DNA from 2 places in the Bacillus sp. MT94 genome. Region 1 is predicted to be linked to the other one. Evidence: riboswitches for the same ligand, from Rfam matches in the RefSeq annotation. Region 1 holds a riboswitch; the other holds the start of a gene.
The links. A riboswitch is a leader RNA that binds a small molecule or an ion and turns the genes downstream of it on or off. The one in region 1 is predicted to bind thiamine pyrophosphate.
Positions count from the first base shown of each region.

Region 2: linked by a shared signal. The riboswitch ahead of thiM (hydroxyethylthiazole kinase) and the one ahead of thiC (phosphomethylpyrimidine synthase ThiC) in region 1 are both predicted to bind thiamine pyrophosphate.

Region 1 is NZ_JBXAEZ010000004.1:298,786-304,636, forward strand. Features, by position in the region: gene AC1Q51_RS16740 (arsenic transporter) at 1-1,115, shown strand, start outside; gene thiC (phosphomethylpyrimidine synthase ThiC) at 1,217-2,977, opposite strand; TPP riboswitch at 3,090-3,205, opposite strand; partial or broken gene AC1Q51_RS16750 (L-lactate permease) at 3,277-3,348, opposite strand; gene AC1Q51_RS16755 (transposase) at 3,394-3,789, shown strand; gene AC1Q51_RS16760 (hypothetical protein) at 4,140-4,442, opposite strand; gene AC1Q51_RS16765 (IS110 family RNA-guided transposase) at 4,856-5,851, shown strand, end outside.
Region 2 is NZ_JBXAEZ010000008.1:103,944-109,794, forward strand. Features, by position in the region: gene thiE (thiamine phosphate synthase) at 1-459, opposite strand, end outside; gene thiM (hydroxyethylthiazole kinase) at 477-1,286, opposite strand; TPP riboswitch at 1,359-1,471, opposite strand; gene AC1Q51_RS24040 (stage II sporulation protein M) at 1,885-2,415, opposite strand; gene AC1Q51_RS24045 (ABC transporter ATP-binding protein) at 2,405-3,076, opposite strand; gene AC1Q51_RS24050 (sugar transporter) at 3,080-4,333, opposite strand; gene AC1Q51_RS24055 (hypothetical protein) at 4,508-5,056, opposite strand; gene AC1Q51_RS24060 (hypothetical protein) at 5,233-5,442, opposite strand.

The DNA of each region.
Region 1 (5,851 bases):
GGTCCGCAGCGAAACTAGCAAATTTAGCAAAGGGTTCTGGACGCCGCTTATACTGGTATATTCAATTATTATGTTTTCTCATGACTCTTTTATTCAATAACGACGGTAGTATTTTAATTACAACTCCAATTTTAATTCTTCTTCTAAAAAATCTTCAATTAAAACCTCATCAGCAAATTCCTTATTTATTAAGTGGTGCTTTAATCGCTACGGCATCTAGTGCACCAATTGGTGTAAGTAATATCGTAAATTTAATCGCATTAAATATCGTTAATATGACTCTTTATATGCATACTGCTATGATGTTTGTACCTGCAACATTAGGCTTATTATTTATGTCATGGCTCATGTATACAGTTTTGAAGAAAAAACTTCCGAAAAAATTGCCTGTTTCTTCATATGATATTGAAGAAATTTTCTTCACGAAAAACTTCCATCCACTAAAAGGAAATAATTCTGTTGATACGAAACAAAAACGGACAAGATTCATGTTAAAAGTATTAGGTTTCGTCTTCCTTATGCGCTGTCTTCTATTCGTTGCATCCTTCTTATCCATCCCAATTGAAATCGTTGCAGTACTTGGTTCACTCGTTCTTCTCATTTGGAGATGGTACTACTTACGAACAAATCCTGTCGACATTTTGAAAAAGACACCATGGCACATTTTAATTTTCGCCTTCTCTATGTACGTCATTATTTACGGACTCCACAACGCAGGATTAACAGCTGCACTTGTACAATGGCTCGAGCCAATTGTGAATCAGCATCTACTCTATGCTAGCTTTGCAATGGGTGGACTTGTATCCATCCTCTCTAACGTCTTCAATAACCATCCTGCCCTTATGATTGGTACAATTACATTAACAGAAATGGGACTAGATCCAGTCACATTAAAAACAATCTATCTTGCAAACATCATTGGTAGTGACATCGGCTCACTATTACTACCAATTGGTACACTAGCTTCACTCATTTGGATGTATATTCTGAAACAAAACAAAATTAAAGTAAAATGGAAAGACTATTTAAGTGTATCCCTTATCGTTATCCCGCTCACAACAGTCGTCACACTATTCCTCTTATTCTACTGGGTACATCTCTTCTTCGCCTTATAAACAACAGAAGCCCCATTTGCTACCGTCTTAGCAAATGGGGCTTCTTCTATAATAAAGTTAGGTACTACAGTGTGATCAATCAAGTAAAGAGGTGTAACATATTATTGATATAAATGACTACCAGCTTCTTTAAATTCTTCTGCTTTCTCTTTCATTCCTTTTTCAATTGCTTCTGTCGTTTCTAAATCATTTTCTTTTGCATACTCACGAATATCATGTGAAATTCTCATACTACAAAACTTCGGTCCACACATTGAACAGAAGTGAGCTGTCTTTGCCCCTTCTGCCGGCAACGTTTCATCATGATATTCCATCGCACGTTCAGGATCTAAAGATAAATTAAATTGATCGCGCCAACGGAATTCGAAGCGTGCTTTTGAAAGTGCATCATCACGCTGATGAGCCGTTTTATGTCCTTTCGCAAGATCAGCCGCATGCGCTGCAATTTTATACGTAATAACACCCGTGCGTACATCATCTTTGTTTGGCAAACCTAAATGTTCTTTCGGCGTTACATAACAAAGCATCGCTGTTCCAAACCAGCCAATCATAGCAGCTCCAATTGCAGATGTAATATGGTCATAACCTGGTGCAATATCTGTCGTTAGCGGCCCAAGTGTGTAAAACGGCGCGCCCTGACAAATATCAAGCTCTTTCTCCATATTCTCTTTAATTAAGTGCATCGGTACGTGTCCAGGTCCTTCAATCATAACTTGCACATCATGTTTCCAAGCAATTTTGGTTAATTCGCCAAGTGTTTCAAGCTCAGAAAACTGTGCTTCGTCATTTGCATCTGCAATAGACCCTGGACGTAATCCATCTCCAAGAGAGAACGAAACATCGTACTGCTTCATAATTTCACAAATCTCTTCAAAGTGAGTATATAGGAAGTTTTCTTTATGATGGAATAGACACCACTGCGCCATAATCGAACCACCGCGCGAAACGATACCTGTCGTACGCTTTGCCGTGATTGGAATGTAACGAAGCAATACACCAGCGTGAATTGTAAAGTAATCAACGCCTTGCTCCGCCTGCTCAATTAACGTATCACGATATACTTCCCACGTTAAATCTTCTGCAATTCCGTTTACTTTTTCCAGCGCTTGATAAATCGGTACAGTTCCAACTGGTACAGGCGCGTTACGAATAATCCACTCACGCGTCGTATGAATATTTTTACCTGTAGATAAATCCATAATCGTATCTGCACCCCAGCGCGTTGCCCATGTCATCTTCTCTACTTCTTCTGCAATCGAAGAAGATACAGCTGAGTTTCCGATATTCGCGTTTACCTTCACATGGAAATTACGCCCGATGATCATCGGTTCAGCTTCTGGATGATTAATATTCGCTGGTAAAATAGCGCGGCCTTCTGCGATTTCCTTACGAACAAACTCCGGCTCTACCCCTTCACGAATCGCAACATACTCCATCTCAGACGTAATAATGCCATTACGTGCATAGTGCATTTGCGTAACGTTTGCACCTTGCTTTGCTCTAAGTGGCTTGCGATCCATCTGCGGGAAAACAGGTGTATGTTTCGAAGCCACTTTCACACCGTCATCCTCTGGTTTCACTTCACGCCCTTCGTATGCTTCTACATCACCACGCCCCAGAATCCAAGAATGGCGCGGCGTTGGAATCCCCTTTTCTAACTCCACTTTATACTCAGGATCCGTATAAGGTCCGCTCGTATCATACACACGAATTGGCGGATTTGGAACGCCATTTGTTTCGCTTTGTTTAATCTCACGCATCGGTACTTTCATGCCTTCTCGTGGTCCACCCACATATACTTTCTTACTCCCTGGTAAACTCGATTTCAATTCAATTTGCTCAGCTGAAACAGATTGTTTCATAAATTTTATTGCCCCCCTGTTCGTGACAAGGACGAGATATGGCCAGCGCATGCCAAAATAAAAAGAGCCAGGTCCATAAAAAAATAAGGACCTGGCTCATAAAGACATCATTATGTAAAGCCGTTAACTTCCCTACGCTGGTACGAGCCAGATCAGGTCCAAAGGGTTAAGAAGTTCACGCGCTTCTCTCTCAGCCTACGCATACGTTAGGCACCCCTAGTTTATCACTGATTTAATTTTCAATACTTTCCCATCATACACGATAATCTGAAAAATGCAAAGGTTATTTCTTTTTCTCTTTATGGAATCATCCACGTTAAATAATATGCTTGAACATACGTCATAATACCAACAATAATTACGAAGAACACCCTATTGTAAAAATAGTTTATGACTTAACATGGGAGTTTAAAAACATCTTCACCACAAAGAGTGTTGAGAATTTCGACCATTGTATTGAGAAAATGAAGAATACTAATATACAAGAGTTTAAGAGCTTTACGAATGGATTAGCCGGGGATATTGAAGCTGTCAGAAATGCGGTAACTTATGAGAATAATAATGGTCTTGCCGAAGGGAGCATAAACAAGTTAAAGCTTATTAAAAGAATCATGTATGGTCGATGCAAATTCTCCACATTGCGGACAAAGATTCTACTTTTGGAGAGAATGAGACTTTTCAACCAACTCCGGAAAGAACCATTTTTTACTTGCCAAATACATTCATCAGTCCCGTTTGACAAAGAGCCTTTGTCTCTACTGCATTTCGCTACAACTGCTACCTGCCATACAACCTGCAATAGAGATAGGTAACAATTTACTATACAAGGAACAAAATTGACCTGCTCCTCCATTTAGTGATTTAACTACCTTTATTATTCAGAGCTAAAACTCAAAGAAAAAACTCTTACATTTATTGTAACATTTTTCCTTAATACGTTAATTATTTTTTGTTGTCTTGTTAGTTAAAGGGGTACTTAGTACAAAAAATAACCGTAGATAGTAGCACGAACACTGTTCTTGTTATAATTAATTTTTTTCAGAACGTCTATAATCCTCTTTTAAAAAATATATGTAAATATAATAAAAAACGAATGATTAATAGAAATATTCTACACCACTCGTTTTTTATCGGACTTCTTTTTACTGTACTTTTATTTTCTTTATGAGTTATTAGAAAAATAATTGTCTATATAAGTCTTTATTTTTTCAAAATTCTTTTCCATAAATAAGATTGCTGGTACTTCAATTATTGGAAGATTATTTTCATTATCAAAAGCTGGACACGGTTTGGGAACTACCAAATAGTCAACTGAGTTTTTATCCCTGATATAATTAATTGAAACATCATAATACTTAGAAAAATATTCCTTCAAATCATTCTGATTCCTTAAAAATGGTAGAGAAAATATTGAACCATAATTTATACCAGCGTCGACAATTAATACAAAGCATATTTTTTTCATGATACACCCTCCTCGTATAATAAGTTTTAAGTTAATAACTGTTCCTTGAAAATTAAATAGTTTTTATCTTCAAGAGCTACATCAAAAAAATGATGTATGGGTAAAATTTAGTCTTGGATACTGGGGGATTTCTCCAGATAATGGAAGTGCAGAAATGGACCCATCGGGAATATGCTTACTCCTCCTGTAGTTCGACCACGTTAAAAGACTGTGACCCAGACCAAAATGCACTGCATACGCACAAGCTGTATCGGTTTCCTTCACTTACCTCTCATAGTGGTGGGAGGGCAGCTTAGATGAAGGCAATCATTGAATACTCATACGCGAGGTTGTGGCTATGTTTTGGACTCTAGGAAGATCCCACAGTATCCAAGCTCATTCCAAATACTATTCAAAGAAAGGAGGTCCTTTCTTTGAGATTATTCGTAGCTATTGATGTAAGCTCTGAAAAACTTGATGTATGTTTTCTTGACAGTCATGACACTGTTTTGAAAGAAATTTGTCTTTCAAACGATGTGAATGGTGCCAACGCCATTAAGGAGGATGTTCTCCATTTTCACCAGTTGTACAACTATAAAAAAATTGTCATTGGCATGGAATCTACTTCCGTCTATAGTTTCCATCCTTCCATGTTCCTAACGGAAGATAAGGATTTGAGGGCTTTAGACGTGGAAGTGGTCGTACAAAATCCAAAAGCCATCCATCGGTATAAAAAACTCTTTGAAGAAGATAAGACCGATAAAATAGATGCTTTCCGTATTGCCGATTTTTTACGAATCGGACGGTATAATAAGTTTCTTATCAAGGAGGAAAAATACGTTGCCCTTCAACGTTTAACACGATCTAGATATCAACTCGTTCACCAGCAAACAGAATGTAAGCAACACTTTCTGAAGAACCTTTACTACAAATGTAATACGTTATCGAAAGAGTTAAATACCTCTGTTTTTGGTGCGACGATGATGGAAATACTCTCAGATTCCCTTTCGTTGGATGAAATCGCAGAAATGGATCTAGAAGCACTCGCTACTCTTCTTCAGAAAAAGGGGAAAGGACGCTTTAGCGACCCGGAAGATTTAGCGAAAACCATCAAGAAAGCCATACGTGAATCCTACCGACTAGGTAAGGTCGTTCAAGACTCTGTGGACGTTGTATTAGCCACTTATGCACGATTGATTCAAACATTGAAAAAACAAATCAAAGAAATAGAAAAAAGCATTACTGCTTTTTTCGAAGCCATTCCAGAAGCGAGATATTTAACAAGTGTTCCAGGCATTGGAGTCGTATACGCCGCGGGAATCATTGCGGAAGTTGGACAAATTGAACGCTTTGAGAACGAAGCACAATTGGCCAAATACACCGGTCTTTACTGGAAAAAATCGCAATCTGGAAACTTTGAATCGGAACGA
Region 2 (5,851 bases), on a different contig from region 1:
TCCTTGAACCGCTTTCGTATCTTTTTTCGTACTCGTTGTGAAAATAGGTCCAACGCCTAAATAATCTGCTCCATTTTCGATTGCAAAGCGTGCTTCTTCAATTGTATGAGCAGATACGCCGATAATTTTATCTCCCATTTTTTCACGAACAGATGTAATTCCTTCATCATCTTGTCCTACATGAACACCATCTGCATCTAATTCAATGGCTAATTCTACATCATCATTTACAATGAAAGGAACACTATATTCCTTACAAAGCGTCTGCAATTCTTTTGCAAAGCGCACTCTATCTTCTCCGATTAAAGAACCTTCCCCCTTCTCGCGAAACTGAAAAAGTGTCACTCCACCATCTAACGCTTCTTTCAATACAGCTAAAGGATCCTTCGTGCAGTTATTGCTTCCCATAATAAAATACACTTGTAATAACTTAGACATTTTCTTTGTTTCAATGCGCATCGTATGTTTCATCCCCCTTACTCTAACTCCTCAATCTTCCCATACTTCTCGATATCAGCTGAAGTTGTATTCGCTAATTGATTTAAAAATTCAATTTGGAAACTACCTGGCCCTTTTTCTACTGTTTTAACAGCTGCCAGTTCCGCAGCTACACCATAAAACGTTAATGCGGCTACTGCTGCTTTTACATAATCTTTTTCTACTGCTACAAATGCTCCTATTACAGAAGTTAGTAAACAACCTGTTCCCGTAACTTTCGTTAAAATAGGGTGACCGTTTCGAATAACAATAGTTCTCTCTCCATCTGTAACAACATCTTCTTTTCCAGTAATGACCGCAACTGTATTTAGTTCGTCTGCTGCCTGCCTTGCAATACTTACAACATTTCCATTTCCAGTACCAGCGTCTACCCCTTTAATTTCCCATTTCTCATTAATAACATTTGCTATTTCAGCTGCATTTCCGCGGATAATTGCTAAATCGATTTCAGCCGGAATATGTCTCGCAACTTCTGTTCGATACGAAGTTGCTCCTGCACCAACTGGATCAAATAGTACTGGCACATTGTTCGTATTTGCTGATTTACCCGCGAGTAGCATAGCTTCTACTTCTTCAGGACGAAGTGTCCCCATATTTAATACTAACGCTCCAGCAATGCTAGCCATTTCTGCTACTTCTTCTTTTGCATACGCCATTACAGGCGATGCCCCAAGTGCCAACAAACCGTTAGCAGTAAAATTTGTTACAACAACATTTGTAATATTATGAACAAGCGGATTAGATTCTCTCACCAAATCCACTACTTTACTAATTTCTTTCATATTCATCCTTTTCATCTCCTAACTATAATGATGGGAGATACACAAAAAGACACTTTGCGCGTACGCAAAGTGCCTGAACATGTGCTTTTACACTCTCCCTACGCTGGCATTATCCAACAGGTTCAAATGGTCAATGACGGACTAGTAGCCATACTCTCAGTTTGTATCCACAAACTCCCATGTGTTTCTTATTCATCTACTTCAAAGTCTACTCTTATTCTAGTAAAATAACAAGTTCTTTACTTTTCCATATAAAGTGAAACTTTAATCAGTGGGGGCATCCCCCACTGATTATTAGCCTTCACCAATCGGGCGTTTACGGCAGCCCGACCCCCGCCTAACTTCTTTGCTCCATCCAAGTTATATAGAAGATAAATGAAGTACACACCATCGAAGAAGTTAACAATTTCATTTCGTTAATATAAATTTATCTATTCAATTAAAAAGATAAAAAAATTACTCTTAAATATATTAAACTTTTGAAGTTACAATTTGTATTTACATAACAAAATAAGAGACTTACTGTAATTTCGTTGTAAGTCTCTTCATCTTGCTCCCCTATCGGTGTAATTTAGTAAAAAATATGAATCTGAATCATAATAAATTAAATTATATAACTTCTATCAACTAATAGCGGAGATAAATATGTTTCCAATAATGCAGCAACAAATAAAAGTACTAGATCTATGACTAGTAAAATCAAAATTTTTTTCCCTAATATGATAAAAGAATTTTTACTAAGTTCTTTTTTTCTAATTATATTAATAATGGATACCGCTACATATACACCTATTGTTGCAGTAAAAAACATATTTATGATCTCAATTATTCCATGGCCTGCAAAATAAGATGCTGCTGTTTTCAAAGACGTTCTCTCTATCAAGCTATGGAAAGAAAAACCTAAGTAAAAAAACTGTTCAAATAAAAAAATTAAAGAAAAAAAGCCAAAACTAATAATCGAGAAAATTATTGTAAACAAATGAATTTCTAAATTATTACTAAAAATTGTAATGAAAGAGGGCTTTAAATTAGGACTAAACTGTTCATTAGGCAGCAATAAAAACCCCAGAAAGAAAAATAAACTCCCTATAACTGAACAAGCAATAAAACAAAGGATAAATAATTTAGGTTTCACAGTTATCACTCTCCAAAATTAATTTATTCAATCGCTCATCCCTTTTTAAAATTATTTTTCCATCCGAAAAATTTGCTAAATCAACATCTGTTGAATGCGTGGCATAAATTAAAATTGATCTATTTTGAATTATGTAATCCTTTAAATAATCCAAAGTAACTTTCCTTGACCTAATGTCAAAATTAACAAAAGGTTCATCAAGAAGAATTAAGCTAGGTGAAGCTAGAAGAGCCAATATTAATGACAGCTTTTGTCTAGTTCCCAAAGATAATTCACGTGTATATGTATTTTGATATTTATCAAGCCCAATCTCTTGAATCAAATGTTCTAAAGACGAATCTAATCTAGTTCTATTAATAAAAGATAGTACCATATCTATTGTTTCCGAAGGCGTTAAATATTCGTATAAGAACGGTGTATTACCAATTAATGAGACATTTGCAATATACTCTTTAAAATCGTTCTTTAATGAAGATTTCTTTAATATAACTTCCCCATCAAACTTTGTCATTCCACCAATTATATTCAATAAAGTTGATTTTCCTATCCCATTTTTACCAACTAACTCTAAAATCTTCATTTCATCTACCTTTAAATTTACTCCATCAAAAATATAAGTTGATTCACCATATTTTTTTTTTATATTTATTAATTCCAGCATATTTTACCTCTCTTTTTTTAGGAAATTATAAAATACCAAATAAATAGAATAAACGATAAAAAAGCCCATTACAGGATATAAATTCCCTAGCTTCATTGAATAAACAGCCACAAGACTACATGTTACAAATGGTAAACCTAAAACTAACAAATCTTCAATAGGATTAAAAAAGTACATAAAGAAATTATTTTTTATATCTTCTATTGATAATTTTTTAAAGCGGTATACTCTTTTAGTTATGATTTTTATTGAGTAGAAGTAAATAATTGTTGAACCAAAAATAGTAATACCTGTAAACAATGAAGTTCCATAAAACATAAATGCACCAATATAATAACTAATTAGAATTACTATAAGCTTTCTTGACAGAAATTTGGAAAGTAAATCCTCAAAATATGTTTTCTTATCAAACTTCCTTATATAATAAAAATCACTCAAGTTAGAAGTTTGTAACATTTTTGAGCTATTTATAATTCCTTGAGATAGAAAACTAAGAATCGCACTTTCAACAGCTAAATAAACGGAAATTATAATAATTTTATTAATGCTAAAATAAAAATTTAAAATGCCGATTATCAATAGTGAAGCTATTGCAAACAGATAAGTATAAAATATATGTAAAAAGAAAGTTCTATTTTGGCAAGATCGAGCTAACGCCATTCGATACTTATCCAACTGCTTGCCGTTTTGATACTTGATTATATGCTCTTTCTTTTTCGTATAGTTTGGTCCATGAATAAAGAAAAAGATAATCTGATGATTACTCCATAAAAATTTTGATAGAATAATCGCTGAAACTATTACTATCACCAAGCATTCATATATAAATATTGTTATGTAACTAAACTGCAGCTCAACCATAAAAATGATACTAAAAATACAATAAAAAAGAATTTTTGTTCCAAATGTCCGTAGCAATTTTTCTATGATAAGTAATTTAAAATTATTGTTTTGAGCCTTATGCATCCATTGAGAAATATTCTCAATTTCTTCTGAATCATAATCATCATTATTAATATCTGTCATCAAAATTGTTAAAAAAAGATAGACAGTCGCACTATAAAAGGGATTTATAGACGAACGAAAATAATGCATTAATTCATAAACAAAGATTGGTGCCAAAATTGAAACAAATGTAATACATATATTTATATTATAAAAAAAAGATAGCAATAATTTTTTATCGCCATCGGCAAATTTGTTTAAAAAATCCCCAAATAAAACTTCCATATTTGCAAATGCTTTTCTTTTTTTCATCAATCTTTTAAATTTAAAGTATTTCATCCGCTTTAATTTCCTAATAAATTTATAACAGTTTTTATCAAACTATATGCCGCTACTACACCAAATAAAATCGATACTACTAACATTACTTTCATCTTAAACTTAAAATTCTTTTCCATCTATTACACCCTCCTAAAGTTATTTAGACTAAATAAAAGTAATCATCATTTGAAAGATAACTGTCAAACCATAAGTTATTAAAAATATAATTGTACTTAGCTTTATTTTCAATCTATTCGAAATAGAATCATCTAAATTAAGTAAATATAGATAAACAAAACCTGCCAAAAATAGTTGAGATCCTGGAGACCACCCTATCCATTGAACATCGTATAAATTGTTTAAACCAGCAATCGAAAAAATAACCATATTTAATAGCACAGATGCTATATTCGCAGAAACTATTATTGGAAAAAAATTGCTGAATTTTAGTTTTTTATGAGTAATAAAATTTGTACTAAAAGTAATAAATAATGTTTCTATTACTACTACTGTAATACTCACAACCAATTGTATTAAAATTAAAAAGACTGTGACAAAAGAATCTGTAAATAATTGTAACGGCATTTCCATTTTATGAAATTCTTCAATAACTTTAAACTGTTTAATTGTAAAAAGTGAATTTGCGACCACTACTAGAATGAGTAGCAAAAAAGATAATAAATTTATGCCCCTTTTATGTATTAACTTAAACATTTTTATCTCCCTAATATAAGTAAATTAATAAATCGTTATGTTTTTTAATACACAAATAGCTGTGTGCCTCTTCTATTACATAACTCTAATACCCTATAAACATATCATTCTAAAATTAAATTTTAGAATACACCTCATCATAATTAGGGGGCAATTTTGCCCCCCTAATGTCCTTTTTAAAGAGCTCTTGCTGCAGCCCTCTTACCCATTCTAGTCATTCCTAAAATTGTAGCACGATAGCTCCAAACAGCTGCAGAAGCTGCAGCACCAATTCCAGTTAGAGACAATAGTAAAGAAGCATAAGAAATCCAATCTAAAGCGGCCATAATTGCTGATGCAGTAGCTGCGCTACATCCAATAAGATTCATAATCATAACTTTTTTCATTATAAATATCCTCCTTGAACATCCACTTAATTTTAATATAAAAATAATAATTCCACTCTTCTTCTCAACATCCCCCGGGTTCTACTAAAGTTTACCATTATAGTTAAATATACGCAATATCCTTTTATAGAATTTTCTAAAAATAGTTTTTTAGATTTTTAAATATGATACATGAGCACTTTCTCTCATGTATCAAAATGTATTCTTATATTTTGATACTCTTAATAAGATCAAAAAAGGAGCACTAAATAATAAAGTGAAACTTTAATCAGTGGGGTTTTGTTCATCCCTCACTGATTATTAGCCTTCACCAATCGGGCTTTTACGGGCAGCCCGACCCTACCTAACTTCTTTGCTTCCACTGAATTTTGAGGTGGGGGTCTTACTGCCCGTTAATGCGGGATAAATC